DNA from 3 places in the Lactobacillus apis genome. Region 3 is predicted to be linked to each of the others. Evidence: predicted binding sites of a transcription regulator. Region 3 holds the regulator's gene; each other region holds the start of a gene.
What was found. The regulator HrcA, encoded in region 3, represses chaperone genes, less so after heat shock. The targets are predictions, from matches to a motif close to TTAGCACTCNNNNNNNNNGAGTGCTAA.
Positions count from the first base shown of each region.

Region 1: a site for HrcA is predicted at 2,459-2,485, ahead of DKL56_RS06675 (Hsp20/alpha crystallin family protein). Genes of this name have one in related genera too.
Region 2: a site for HrcA is predicted at 1,971-1,997, ahead of DKL56_RS02450 (ATP-dependent Clp protease ATP-binding subunit). Genes of this name have one in related genera too.

Region 1 is NZ_CP029476.1:1,397,712-1,402,376, reverse strand. Features, by position in the region: gene DKL56_RS06685 (nucleoside hydrolase) at 1-392, shown strand, start outside; gene DKL56_RS06680 (C1 family peptidase) at 456-1,772, opposite strand; gene DKL56_RS06675 (Hsp20/alpha crystallin family protein) at 1,918-2,340, opposite strand; gene greA (transcription elongation factor GreA) at 2,566-3,027, shown strand; gene DKL56_RS06665 (Y-family DNA polymerase) at 3,104-4,420, shown strand; gene DKL56_RS06660 (CPBP family intramembrane glutamic endopeptidase) at 4,529-4,665, shown strand, end outside.
Region 2 is NZ_CP029476.1:488,782-493,446, forward strand. Features, by position in the region: gene DKL56_RS02450 (ATP-dependent Clp protease ATP-binding subunit) at 1-1,931, opposite strand, end outside; gene DKL56_RS02455 (hypothetical protein) at 2,111-2,293, shown strand; gene DKL56_RS02460 (phosphocarrier protein HPr) at 2,406-2,672, shown strand; gene ptsP (phosphoenolpyruvate--protein phosphotransferase) at 2,672-4,405, shown strand; gene spxA (transcriptional regulator SpxA) at 4,614-4,665, shown strand, end outside.
Region 3 is NZ_CP029476.1:917,233-921,897, reverse strand. Features, by position in the region: gene truB (tRNA pseudouridine(55) synthase TruB) at 1-271, shown strand, start outside; gene ribF (riboflavin biosynthesis protein RibF) at 292-1,224, shown strand; gene hrcA (heat-inducible transcriptional repressor HrcA) at 1,361-2,410, shown strand; gene grpE (nucleotide exchange factor GrpE) at 2,423-3,004, shown strand; gene dnaK (molecular chaperone DnaK) at 3,023-4,665, shown strand, end outside.

The DNA.
Region 1 (4,665 bases), 480 kb from region 3:
TTGAGCGTGTACTAGCTTCAAATATTCCAATGGAAGTCATTGGCCTAGAAAGTAGTGAAGAACTACCGCTAACAAATGAATTGAAGATGCACTGGGCAGGTTTACGCAAGTATCCAGCTGTTGATTTAGCTGGTCAAGCTTATAGTCTTCTGGTTAATCCACCAATTCAAACAGCTCAACTATACTTTTGGGATATTTTAACTGTTATCAGTGCACTTTATCCTGAAGTTGTTTTAACAGCAGAAAAACGTAAGGTAAAAGTCATCACTAAGGGAACTGCTGCTGGCCGAATGGAAGAAGATCCAAATGGCCGTGAAATAACTTTAGTAACTAAAGCAGACAAAGATTTATTCTTCAAGAAGTTTGACGAATTACTTATGCGTGCAAAATAATAAACAAAAAAGAGTGAAGTTCATAATTTGGAACTTCACTCTTTTATTTTGCCTATTTTTAGTTTAAGCGATTGAATCCCAAGCAGGAAGATCTGTAATTGGGCCTTCTGCCAAGGCAAGTTGTTCAGAAGTTAAGTACTTCTTGTGTACGACAACTTCGTAGACGTAGTCCTTGAACCAGTCATTATTCATAACGAAGAAGCCCTTGTCACCGTTTTGTTCGCCCCATGAGTTTTCAACTTTCCATTGACGAATGTGACCGTTATCTTCATCAACACCGACTAGCGTCATAGCGTGAGTAGCTGAACCAGCACCAGTACGCAATCTGTCAGCCTTAGACATTGTTAAATCAACGCCAAACAACTCGTTGAATTTGTATAGATTGTTATCAAGGTAACCTGCCTTACGGTCACTTTGTATACCAACATCATTACCAAACCAAACAGCTTCACCGTCTTTTAATTGGTTAACTGCGTAAGTTTCCAAAAATTCCATTGGCAAGTTTAGGAACTTGATGCGGCAGACACCTTCAACATTGTCAGCGAATGGTAAACCATAGAGCTTGTTGTATTCATGATCAGGTGCATTTGTTAATACAACGTAGTCATCAAAGTCAACATCGCCCATGTACTTGTGCAAAAATTCGAGTGGGGTTAAGTCTTTATCTAAGTGATATTTCTTATCGTCATCACGATATTCCAAATCGAATTTCTTTGGTGGTTCACCAACGGCAATTGCTGTCATTTGGTAAACTTCACCTAAAAATTGTTCACGTGCTTTTTCGACTTCTTCGTCTTTTCCTTCTTGCTTTAATTTACGCAAAACCAAAGCGTCTTTCTTCAACTTGTCACCCAAAGCCTTACCCAGGGCACTGGTGTTATTAGCGTTGAAACTTTCAGGCATTGCATAAGAAGGTACAACACCGTATTTTTCAATCAAAGCAGCTCCCATGTGGAAATGACCACCATCTTGACCGGCACCTTCTAAAATAGCTCTAACTGTCCGTGAGTTGAGGGGCTTGTCTGCTGTGTCCAAAATGTTGTCATAAAAAATGTTTGCACGCTCGATTTTGTCCCAGAAGAAGTTATAACTTTGTGAGAAAGTAAAATTCTTACAGTTATGCTTTTTACCAAAGTTGTGGCGCAAAATATTTAATGTGGCGAATTCCCAGCAACGACCAGATTGACGCTGATTAGTAACATTTTCTGTGTCTAATTCTGTAGAGAAAACACGAGTTAGTTCACCTTGTACACGTTCATTGTAAGCAGCAGCTAACACACCACTTTTTTGCGTTGCACGTGCAACTACTTGATTTTTAGGGTTTTGATTAAAATTGTCCGTAAACTTTTCTAGTTCTTGGACAGTAACTTGATGTCCCATAGATAATTCTCCTTTTTTAATCTAATTTTAAATTACTTTCTATTTTAAGCTAAAAGAAAAGTGGGTTCAATAGCTGAACCCACTTTAGAGAATTATTTGTATTGGCAACTTATCTAGAACTTCTTGCAATTAAAATATAAATAAGCTAATCAATTTGAATTGAATTATCACTTTGATCAGAACTTTGTTTTGGTAAAGTAATAGTCAATACACCATTATCATACTTTGCACTGATCTCACTTGCAACTACATTTGGTAATCTAAAGCTACGAGAAATGTGACCATCGATTCTTTCACGATGAATAAGGCTGTTGTCCTTGGACATATCTTTAAATGATTTTCTTGAGCCTGAAACGCTTAAAATACCATTATTGTAGCTTAGATTAATATTGCTCTTATCCATTCCTGGCATATCAACTTTAATCACATATTCTTTATCGTTTTCAATTACATCTGATTGCATTAATTTGGCAACATTAGTATCGTCAAAAAACTTTCTAGGAAGATCAAACCAATCATTCATTGCATCAAATAAGTCATTACGACGATTCATCATATCATTTGCCATAATTTAAAACTTCCTTTCAATTTTTTGTTTTCAATTTAGTTAAATATGTAAGTGAAGACTTTCATTTCTTCCTTACAATTAATATTATAGTACCATTATTCGAAAAGTGAACAACTTTTTAGCACTTTTCTTCGTCGAGTGCTAAAAATCGAAGGAAAATGCTGATATATCAAGGAAAAAACTTGTGGAAAATTTTTATAAAAAAGTAAAAAAGGAGATAAAACTTTGGTTTATTATCAGAAAATGACGCCAACAGGCTACCAAAAAATTGAAGAGGAAATTGCTCGTTTAAAAAAGGACCGACCAAGACGAATCAAAATTTTGCAGGAGGCCCGATCACTTGGTGATTTATCGGAAAATACCGAGTATACAGAGGCTAAGAGAGACTTGGGGCACCTGCAAAGTCGTTTGCGCTACCTTGAAAAGCAATTGAAGTATGCTGAAGTAATTGAAAAGAACGATGATGGCAAAGTTGATTTAGGTAAAACAGTAACGCTTCGTTTTGATGATGATGAAGAAACAGAAAAGTATCAGATCGTTGGACGAATGGAAGCTGATATTGCCGAAGGCAAAATTTCCTTTGACTCACCTTTGGGCCAGGCAATAAATAAAAAAGAAGCTGGCGCAGTAGTAAATGTGGCAGCCCCTGCGGGTGAATACCAAGTGACAATTCTTGCAGTCGAATAAAAAATTCTTGCCTAACCGAACTTGCGTTTGTATAATTTATAATACAAACAAGAGTTCGGAATGGAAGTGGTAAAAAATGTATGATTATCGTTATGAACCTCATAATGTTGTGTTTATGATTGATAATAAATCGTTTTTTGCTAGCTGCGAAGCAATTGAATTAGGTCTTAATCCAATGAAGGCGGTATTGGCAGTTGCGTCTCATCAGCAAGATGAGGAAAGTTACGGTTCTGGCTTAATCATGGCTGCTTCGCCCTTAGCTAAGGCAAAATATGGTCTAAATAATGTAATGCGGGTTCGTGATGTTCCTAGCAAAAAAGAGGCACCTGACTTAATTTTGGTGCCTCCGCATATGAACTTATATATTAGGCGCAGTACGCAGATACTTGAAATCTTTCGTCAATTTGCGGCTGATGAAGATATTCATCCCTATTCCATTGATGAAAGCATGATTGACATGACAAAATCGTGGCATCTATTTGGCGATGATCCATATTTAGTTGCACGTAAGATACAGCTTGAGATAAAAAATAAACTTGGTTTCTATACCACATGTGGAATAGGGGAAAATCCATTATTGGCTAAATTATCAATGGATATCTCAGCTAAGCATCGTCACTCAATGATTGACTATTGGCACTACATTGATGTTCCAGATACTATCTGGCAGATTAAAGACATGGAAGAAGTTTGTGGTATTGGCAAACGCACAGCAAAGCATTTGCGCCGGCTTAACATTAATAATATGTATGAACTAGCACATTCAGATCCTGCAATTCTAAAAAAAGAGTTTGGCGTAATGGGCGAGCAGTTATTTGCAATGAGTTGGGGGGTTGACCGAAGCATTATTAGAGAACAGTATTTTCCAAAAATGAAGAACTATGGCAATTCACAAATTTTGACAAGAGATTATACGGATCAGCGTGAAATAGAGATTGTCTTGCGTGAAATTAGTGAACAAGTGGCAGCTCGGATTAGATCACATAGAGTGCAGACGGGATGCATTAGCCTAATGGTGAACTTTTCAAAATATCGGCTTAAGGGCAAACGAAAATGCTTTAACGTTCAGCAAAAAGTTTGTCCAACTAATGATAATGATGCAATTGCAGCAGAAGTGCTTGCCCTTTTTCGCAAAAATTGGCGTGGAGAAAGGGTTCGTGCTTTAGGGGTGAGTTGTGGTGATTTGCATCCCGATAATTACCAACAATTGACCTTCTTTGTGCAACCAAGTCAACAGATTAAAAAGAAAAAAATTGATCAAACAGTTGATCAAATAAGACAAAAATATGGTTTTACAAGCTTAGTCAAGGCGTCAAGTCTGCTTCATGGCGCAACTGCAATTAAACGTAGTAGCTTGGTTGGAGGCCATAATGGCGGTAATGCTTACGATTAGTGCTTAGCCTTTCTTAAATGAAAAATCGTGCTGGTGTTTCATAAAGTAGTCTTTTTTTGCTATAATATGGAATTTGTAGGGTACACAAAGAGATAGGGGTAATTGATAGTGAATACACCAGCATCAAGACAGGGTAACCTAATACGCTATATTTTCTATTTAATTGGTTACTTAATGGTTGCCGGCGCGTTCAAACTGGTTACGATGAATTCACCAATTCACATCTGGGATTTGATTTTGTTTAT
Region 2 (4,665 bases), 430 kb from region 3:
TTAAGCATTAAGTCAACAATCTTAACTAAGTCTTCCTTAGATAGTTCGTTGAAGTCGATTACGTCGTCTAAACGGTTTAAGAATTCAGGTTTAAAGAATTGACTCATTGAAGAACGAGCAGCATCTGGCTCATCACTAGCATTTTCAGCTGTAAAGCCTACGCTAGTTTCCTTAATGCCTTGTCCCGCATTAGATGTCATGATGATGATTGTGTCTTTGAATGAAACAGTACGACCTTGAGAATCAGTTAAGCGACCGTCATCTAGAATTTGTAAGAACAAGTTCATTACAGAAGGATCAGCTTTTTCAATTTCATCTAACAAGATTAAACTGTATGGATTACGACGAACCTGTTCAGTTAATTGACCTGCTTCTTCATAGCCAACGTAGCCAGGCGCAGAACCAATTAATTTAGAAACTGAATAGGATTCCATATATTCTGACATATCAAAACGAATCATGGCATCTTCTGAACCAAACATTTGCTTAGCTAATTGTTTAGCAAGCTCAGTCTTACCAACACCAGTTGGACCAACAAAGAGGAAGGAGCCAATTGGTCGACCGGATTCGTTGAAACCAATTCGGTTACGACGAATAGCACGTGCTACCTTGTCGACAGCCTTATCCTGACCAATTACATGTTCTTTTAAGTTAGAAGCCAAGTTTTGCAGTTGATTTTCTTCTTGTTTTTGTAAGTCACCAACTGGGATACCAGTTTTTTCTTCAACAATCTTATTCATAATCTTGCTGGTAATAACTGGTGATTTATCAGGATCAACCTTTTGGTCTTTTACCTTATTATATTTTTCAATTTGATCACGATAGTAAGCAGCTTTTTCGTAGTCTTCATTTTGCAGTGATTCCTGCTTTAACTTTTCAGCTGCTGCAATTCTTTCCTGCAGTTTTTCTTTGTCAACGTAAGGGATGGTTAAGTTCATTCTTGAACCAGCCTCATCGAGCAAGTCAATGGCCTTATCAGGTAAGAAGCGATCTTGAATATAGCGCTCAGATAATTCAGCAGCTGATTTGATTGCATCATCGGTGTAGTGAACGTGATGATAGTCTTCGTAACGCTTCTGAATGCCTTTTAGAATTTGAATAGTTTCTGCAACTGATGGTTCTTTAACATCAACTGGTTGGAAACGACGTGACAAAGCAGAGTCTTTTTCAATTTCGCGATATTCGTTCAAGGTAGTTGCACCGACTAGTTGCAAGTCACCACGAGCAAGGGCTGGCTTAATAATGTTACCAGCATCCATACCGCCCTCAGCATTTCCGGCGCCAACTATTTCATGAATTTCATCAATAAACAAGATGATGTCGTCATGATCTTGCAGTTCCTTGATCAATTGTTGCATCCGTTGCTCAAATTGACCACGAATTCCAGTTCCTTGAACAAGAGAAACAACATTTAATGAAATAATTCGTTTATCTTGTAATTTTGCAGGTACTGAACCATCAACTATTTGTTGTGCTAATCCTTCGACAACCGCAGTCTTACCAACTCCGGCTTCACCAATTAAGACAGGATTGTTTTTTGTTCTTCTATTTAAAATTTCGATGACACGTGCAATCTCTTTATCGCGACCGATTACGGGGTCAATTTTGCCTTTTTTAGCAAGAGCAGTTAAATCTGTACCGTATTGATCAAGTAGTGAACGGCCTCCACCACCATTATTAGGATTACCATTGTTCATTCCAGGGTTACCTGGGTTATTAGGATTGCCATTCATTGCATTTTCATTATTAAAATTAAAGAGATCGTTAAAGTCGCCAAAGAAACCGTTGTTGTCGTTACTCATGTTAATATTTCCTTGTTGTTTAAGTTCTTGATAACATTGTCCACATAAATTGATTTCGCGGCTTTCTCCATTTACCTTTGCAAAAAGATGAATAGAGGCAGGTCGTTTTTGACAGTTTTGACAGAGCATTACATTACCGCCTTTCTTTTCAATGACTAAATTATATAATTAGCACTCTCAATAATCAAGTGCTAAAACTCGGAATAATATACATTATTATCTATTGAATCCAAATATGCTAAAATAATCACTTGTAAAAGCAAAAATGCTTAATTTTTAGTGTATGTTTTAGAAAAACGGTGGTATATTTGGATTATCAAAAAATTTTAGAGCAGTTAGCAAGTGGTGAATTAGATCATTATGAAGTTGAACCTAAAGATGCATTTGCGTTTCAGGCTGCTTTGAGATCTTTTGGTAAAAGACAGAACATAACTGGTAAGGCCCTACGTGGTGGAAAAATAGTTTACAGGCAATCAACAACGGAACTTTGATGATGTAAACTGTTACATTTATGTTGTCTAATTCACAAAAAAATGATAGTCTAAGTAAGCGAATAGGTAGTTACTACCGGTTTGATTTTTCAATTCAAAGGAGATATTTATAATGGAAAAACGCGATTTTCATGTTATTGCAGAAACAGGTATTCATGCTCGTCCAGCAACTTTGTTAGTACAAGCTGCTTCAAAGTTTGGTTCAGACATCAACTTGGAATACAATGGCAAATCAGTTAACTTGAAGTCAATCATGGGTGTTATGTCACTCGGTGTTGGTAAGAACGCTGACGTTACAATTAGTGCTGATGGTGATGATGAAAAAGATGCAATCAACGCTATTTCAGAAACAATGAAAAAAGAAGGATTAGCTGAATAATGACCAAGACATTAAAAGGAATTGCTGCTAGTGATGGTATTGCTGTAGCACCAGCCTATCTCTTGGTCGAACCAGATCTTTCTTTCACGAAGACAACTGTTTCAGATGTTGACAGTGAATTAACTCGTTACCATGAAGCTATTTCAGTATCAACTGAAGAAGTTGAAAAAATTCGTGATAGTGCCAAAAAGAGTTTAGGTGAAGAAGAAGCTCAAGTTTTTGAAGCTCACTTGATGATTTTGAATGACCCTGAATTTACAGGTGCAATTGAAAATGAAATCAAAGAGCAAAAAATTAACAGTGAAGCTGCACTTGATGAAACCGCTCAAAAGTTCATTACAATTTTTGAAGGCATGACAGATAACGAATATATGCAACAACGTGCTGCTGATGTTCGTGATGTTTCAAAACGAATCATGGCTCACTTATTAGGTAAGGAATTACCTAATCCAGCTTCAATTGATCATGAAGTTGTTGTTGTTGCTCATGACCTTACTCCAAGTGACACTGCTCAATTAAACAAGAAATTTGTTAAGGGCTTTGTTACTGATATCGGTGGTCGTACTGCTCACTCAGCAATCATGGCTCGTTCACTTGAATTACCTGCTGTTGTTGGTACAGATTCAATTACTAAAGACGTTGAAAACGGTCAAACATTAGTTGTTGACGGTTTGAACGGTGATGCAGTAATTGAGCCAACTGATGAACAAGTTGCTGATTACAAAGTTAAGAGTGAAGCATTCCTAAAGCAAAAGGCTGAATGGAAGAAACTCAAGAACGAACCTTCTGTAACTGCTGATGGTAAGCAATTCATTATTGCAGCTAACATTGGTACACCAAATGATATGGAAGGTGTTAATGAGAACGGCGCTGAAGCTATTGGTTTGTATAGAACTGAATTCTTGTACATGGATTCCAAGGACTTCCCAAGTGAAGAAGACCAATTCGAAGCTTATAAAGAAGTTATCGAAGGAATGAATGGCAAGCAAGTTGTCATTAGAACAATGGATATCGGTGGTGACAAGCACTTAGACTACTGGGATCTTCCAGAAGAGATGAACCCATTCTTAGGTGTTCGTGCTATCAGATTGTCATTGCAAAATGAAGAAATCTTCCGTACACAATTACGTGCGCTTTTACGTGCATCAGCATTCGGTAAATTGGGCATCATGTTCCCAATGATCGGTACTTTGGGTGAATTGCGTAAGGCTAAGGCAATTTTGGCTGAAGAAAAAGATAAGTTAGTTAAAAGCGGTGTTAAGGTTGGCGAAGACTTACAAGTTGGAATGATGATTGAAGTTCCTGCTGCTGCAGTTATTGCTGACCAATTCGCTAAAGAAGTTGACTTCTTCTCAATCGGTACCAATGACTTAATCCAATACACAATGGCAGCTGACCGTGGTAATGATAATGTTTCATACCTATACCAACCAGCTAGCCCTTCAGTATTGCGTTTGATCAAGCACACAATTGATGCTGCTCATGAAAATGGCATTTGGTGTGGTATGTGTGGTGAAGCTGCTGGCGACAGCACCATGTTCCCAATTTTGCTTTCAATGGGTCTTGATGAATACTCAATGAGCGCAACTTCAATTTTAAGAATTAGAAGCTTAATGAAGAAGTTAAACACTGAAGATATTAAGGAATTAGCTAATACTGCTTGTTTTGTTTCAGAAACTGCTGAAGAAAACGAAAAATTAGTTGACGACTTAATGAAAAAAGTGAATAATTAAGTTCATAGGTTAACAAAGAGTGCATTAGATATTAATGCACTCTTTTTATATCTTTACTTTTTCTTGAGAAATTCTTCACAGTTTCTTCACTTTTACTCACTATCATAAAATATAGATAGCATAGACACATTACTTATAAAAAGAAAGTAATGTGATATAATACTAGAGGTAACGAATCATTTTTTGATCAGAAGGAGCGTGAAAATATATGGTAAATTTATATATATCTCCAAGTTGTACCTCGTGTCGGAAAGCGAAGG
Region 3 (4,665 bases):
TGATTTGAGCCAAGCAGTTAAATTGGATGAAGTAATTAATGCACCGGAAAAGATTGCCGATTTTATTCAACCAATTGATGCCTTTTTCAAGGATTATGAAAGTATCAACTTGAATGATCCGCAATGGCTTAAGGTGAAAAATGGTAATGCAATAGTTTTGAAAACGAATGCAAAAAAAGTTGCGTTAAGGTACAATAATAGCATTAAAGCAATATACGAAAAGGATGACCATATGTATCATCCGTTTTTAATGCTATTACAAAACCAATAAGATGAAATGAAGGCTTTATTGTGCAAATTATCCATTTAACTTATCCAATTAAGGAGAATATTTTCCCTACTAAGATTGTGCTTGCTTTGGGCTTTTTTGATGGCGTACATCGTGGTCATCAACATTTAATTAGAACTGCTAGAGAAAAAGCAACTGAGAAAAAGCTTCCTCTTGCAGTGATGACATTTGACCGTCATCCCAAGTCAGTTTATCAAAAAGCAGATGTTAGCTATATCGATAGCTTAGACGAAAAAGCATACAAAATGGAAAAATTGAATGTCGATTATCTTTTGGTAATGCACTTTAGTGATGCTTTTTGTAAGTTAAGTGCTCAACAGTTTGTTGATGAAATTATTGTAAAACTTGAAACAGATACAGCCGTAGCCGGATTTGATTATACATATGGTCCAAAAGACGTAGCAAATATGGAAAATTTTTCTAAGTTTGCTAAAGGCAGATTCGATATCGTCAATGTGCCACAGCAGTCATATGGTGGACAAAAAATTGGTTCTACTGAAATAAAAAAAGCCATTGTTAATGGTGACATGGAACTAGCTAATGAACTTCTTGGCTTTCCATATATGATGTCTGGAAAAATTGGTCATGGTTTGCGCAACGGGCATAAGCTCGGTTTTCCAACTGCTAATTTGGTTTGGCAAGATAATAAGGTTATTCCAAAAATTGGTGTTTATGCCACAAAAACAAAGATTGATGGGCATTGGTATGATTCAATGACTAGTGTTGGATACAATGTAACTATCGGCGATGGAAAAAAAGTTTTAATTGAATCAAATTTATTTGGCTTTGATGAAGAGGCCTATGGCAAAAAAATGACTATTAAATGGTACAAGTATACACGTGGTGAAATTAAATTTGCTAATTTGGATGATTTAAAGAAACAAATGGAAGCAGACGAGACCGAAATTAAGGCTTATTTTGCTCAGCAAAGTTAATTTTAGTTAAACAGTAATTCAAGTTAAAATTAATTGCGGAAAAATTAGCACTCAGCTTGACATTCTGCTAAAAGCTAGTATCATAATAATTGTTAGCACCAAAAAAGTATGAGTGCTAAAAGTGAGGGCGATATTTATGTTGACCGAACGTCAAGAATTAATTTTAAAAACAATTATTAATGATTTTACTCAGACGCATGATCCTGTTGGCTCAAAAACAGTGATGAATCAGTTACCGATGAAAGTCTCAAGTGCGACAATTCGAAATGAAATGGCTGTGCTTGAAGATAAGGGTCTTCTTGAAAAAACACATCTTTCAAGTGGACGAATTCCGTCGATGGACGGTTATCGGTACTATTTAGACAACTTGCTTGAGCCACTTAAGATACCATCCTCTGTTTACAAGAGAATTGTTAGTCAACTTGATCAACCATTTCATCAAGTTAATGAAATTGTTCAAGAAGCAGCAAAGATTTTATCTGATTTGACTAATTACACAGCTTTTGCAGAAGGGCCAGAAAATAATGATATCACAATAACTGGTTTTAGAATTGTCTCTTTAATTAATAGACAAGTGATGGCAATTTTAGTTACTAGTGATGGTGATGTTCACAACCAAGTTTATAACTTGCCACGTAACATCAGTGGTGATGAAATTGAAAAAGCAGTCCGAATGATTAACGATGAGTTAATTGGCAAAACGCTAAATGAGGTTACATCATCTTTGCTTAATCGAACTTTGGGTAAGAAGCTTGCTAATTCTCATGCAAGTGACTTACTTGAGTTGGTTGAAGACGTCATTAAAGATGCTACAAGTGAGCAAATGTATGTTGATGGTCAGATTAATTTACTTAATAATACTTCTTTGGATGATGTCTCAAGTTTACGCTCTGTTTATGAGTTAATTGATCACAATGATTTGATTTCAGATATGGTTGATCAATGTATGAACTCAGACAGTGGTAAGTATCCAATTCGTGTTAGTATGGGTTCAGATTTGCCAAGTGATTTACTTAAGGACTATAGCCTGCTCACTGCGGAATATAGTGTTGGTTCACATGGTAAAGGCGTAATTGCTTTACTTGGTCCTAACAATATGCCATATTCGCAAGTAATTGGTCTTTTGGAATATTTTAGAAATGAACTTGCTAAGAAACTACTTGAGTATTATGGTAGATTCAAATAAAGGAGGTTAGCCGTGAGTAAAGAAAAATATGCTAGTGAAAAAGATCTAAACAAAGATCAAACTAAAGCTGAAGAAAAAAAGTCTGATACAAAGGCTAATACTACAGATAAAAGTAAGAAACCTGAGACTTCGAAGAAGCTTGAAACAGAATTAGCAAAAATAAAAGAAGAACAAAAAGAACTAGAAGACAAGTACCTTCGTAGTCAAGCGGAAATGCAGAATATGCAAAATCGCTACAACAATGAACGTGCTCAATTGATTAAGTATGAGTCACAATCCTTAGCTAAAGATATTTTACCAGCGATGGATAATTTAGAAAGAGCATTGGAAACTAAGGTAGATGATGAGGCTTCGCGTCAACTTAAAAAGGGTGTTCAAATGACTTTGGATGCGCTTGTTAAAGCCATGAAGGATCATGGAATTAGCGAGATTGATGCTGAAAAAGCACAGTTTGATCCGAACTTACATCAAGCAGTTCAGACTGTTGCAGCTGAATCCGATGATCAAAAAGATCATGTCGTTCAGGTTCTACAAAAGGGATATTTATATAAAGATCGCACATTAAGACCAGCAATGGTTGTTGTTGCTCAATAATTGAAAGGATGATTATTAATGTCAAAAGTTATCGGTATTGACTTAGGAACTACTAACTCAGCAGTTGCAGTTCTTGAAGGAAAAGAACCTAAGATTATTACTAACCCAGAAGGTAATCGTACTACTCCATCTGTTGTTGCTTTTAAAGATGGTGAAATTCAAGTTGGTGAAGTTGCTAAGAGACAAGCAATCACCAACCCAAACACAATTTCATCAATCAAGCGTCACATGGGCGAAGCTGACTACAAAGTTAAAATTGGTGATAAAGCTTATACTCCTCAAGAAATTTCAGCAATGATTTTGCAATACATTAAGAAGTTTTCTGAAGACTACTTAGGTGAAAAGGTTACTGAAGCTGTTATTACAGTTCCTGCATACTTCAATGATGCACAACGTCAAGCAACTAAGGATGCTGGTAAGATTGCTGGTTTAGATGTTAAGAGAATCATCAACGAACCTACTGCTTCTTCACTTGCTTATGGGCTTGATAAAGATGCAGAAGATGAAAAAGTTTTAGTATACGACCTTGGTGGTGGTACTTTCGATGTTTCAGTTTTGCAATTAGGTGATGGCGTCTTCCAAGTATTGTCAACAAACGGTGATACTAACCTTGGTGGTGACGACTTTGATAACAAGATTATCGATTGGCTAGTTCAAAACTTTAAGGATGAAAATGGTGTTGATCTTTCTAAAGATAAGATGGCTTTGCAACGTCTAAAGGATGCTGCTGAAAAGGCTAAGAAAGACTTATCTGGAGTATCTTCAACTCACATCTCACTTCCATTCATCTCAGCAGGCGAATCAGGTCCACTTCACCTTGAAACAGATTTAACTCGTGCTAAATTTGATGAATTAACTGCTGATTTGGTTGACCGTACAAAGATTCCATTTGATAATGCCTTAAAGGATGCAGATTTAACTGTAAATGACATTGACAAAGTTATCTTAAATGGTGGTTCAACTCGTATTCCAGCTGTTCAAGAAGCTGTAAAGAGATGGGCTGGCAAAGACCCTGATCACTCAATTAACCCTGATGAAGCTGTTGCCCTAGGTGCCGCAATTCAAGGTGGTGTCATTTCAGGTGACGTTAAGGATGTTGTTTTACTTGATGTTACTCCACTTTCACTTGGTATTGAAACCATGGGTGGTGTCTTCACTAAGTTGATCGAAAAGAACACAACTATCCCAACTTCAAAGAGTCAAATCTTCTCAACAGCTGCTGATAATCAACCAGCCGTAGATGTTCATGTTTTACAAGGTGAACGTCCAATGGCTGCAGATGACAAGACTTTAGGTCGTTTTGAATTAACAGATATTCCTGCAGCTCCTCGTGGTGTTCCTCAAATTCAAGTTACTTTCGATATCGACAAGAACGGTATCGTTAACGTATCTGCTAAGGATATGGGTACTGGTAAGGAACAAAAGATTACTATCAAGAGTTCATCTGGTTTGTCTGATGAAGAAATTCAAAAGATGCAAAAAGAAGCTGAAGAGCATGCTGAAGAAGACAAGAAGAAGAAAGAAGAAGTTGATCTTCGTAACGAAGTTGACCAATTAATCTTCTCAACTGAAAAGACTTTGGAAGATGTTAAGGATAAAGTATCTGAAGAAGATACTAAGAAAGTCAAAGATGCTCTTGAAGTTTTAAAGAAGGCTCAAAA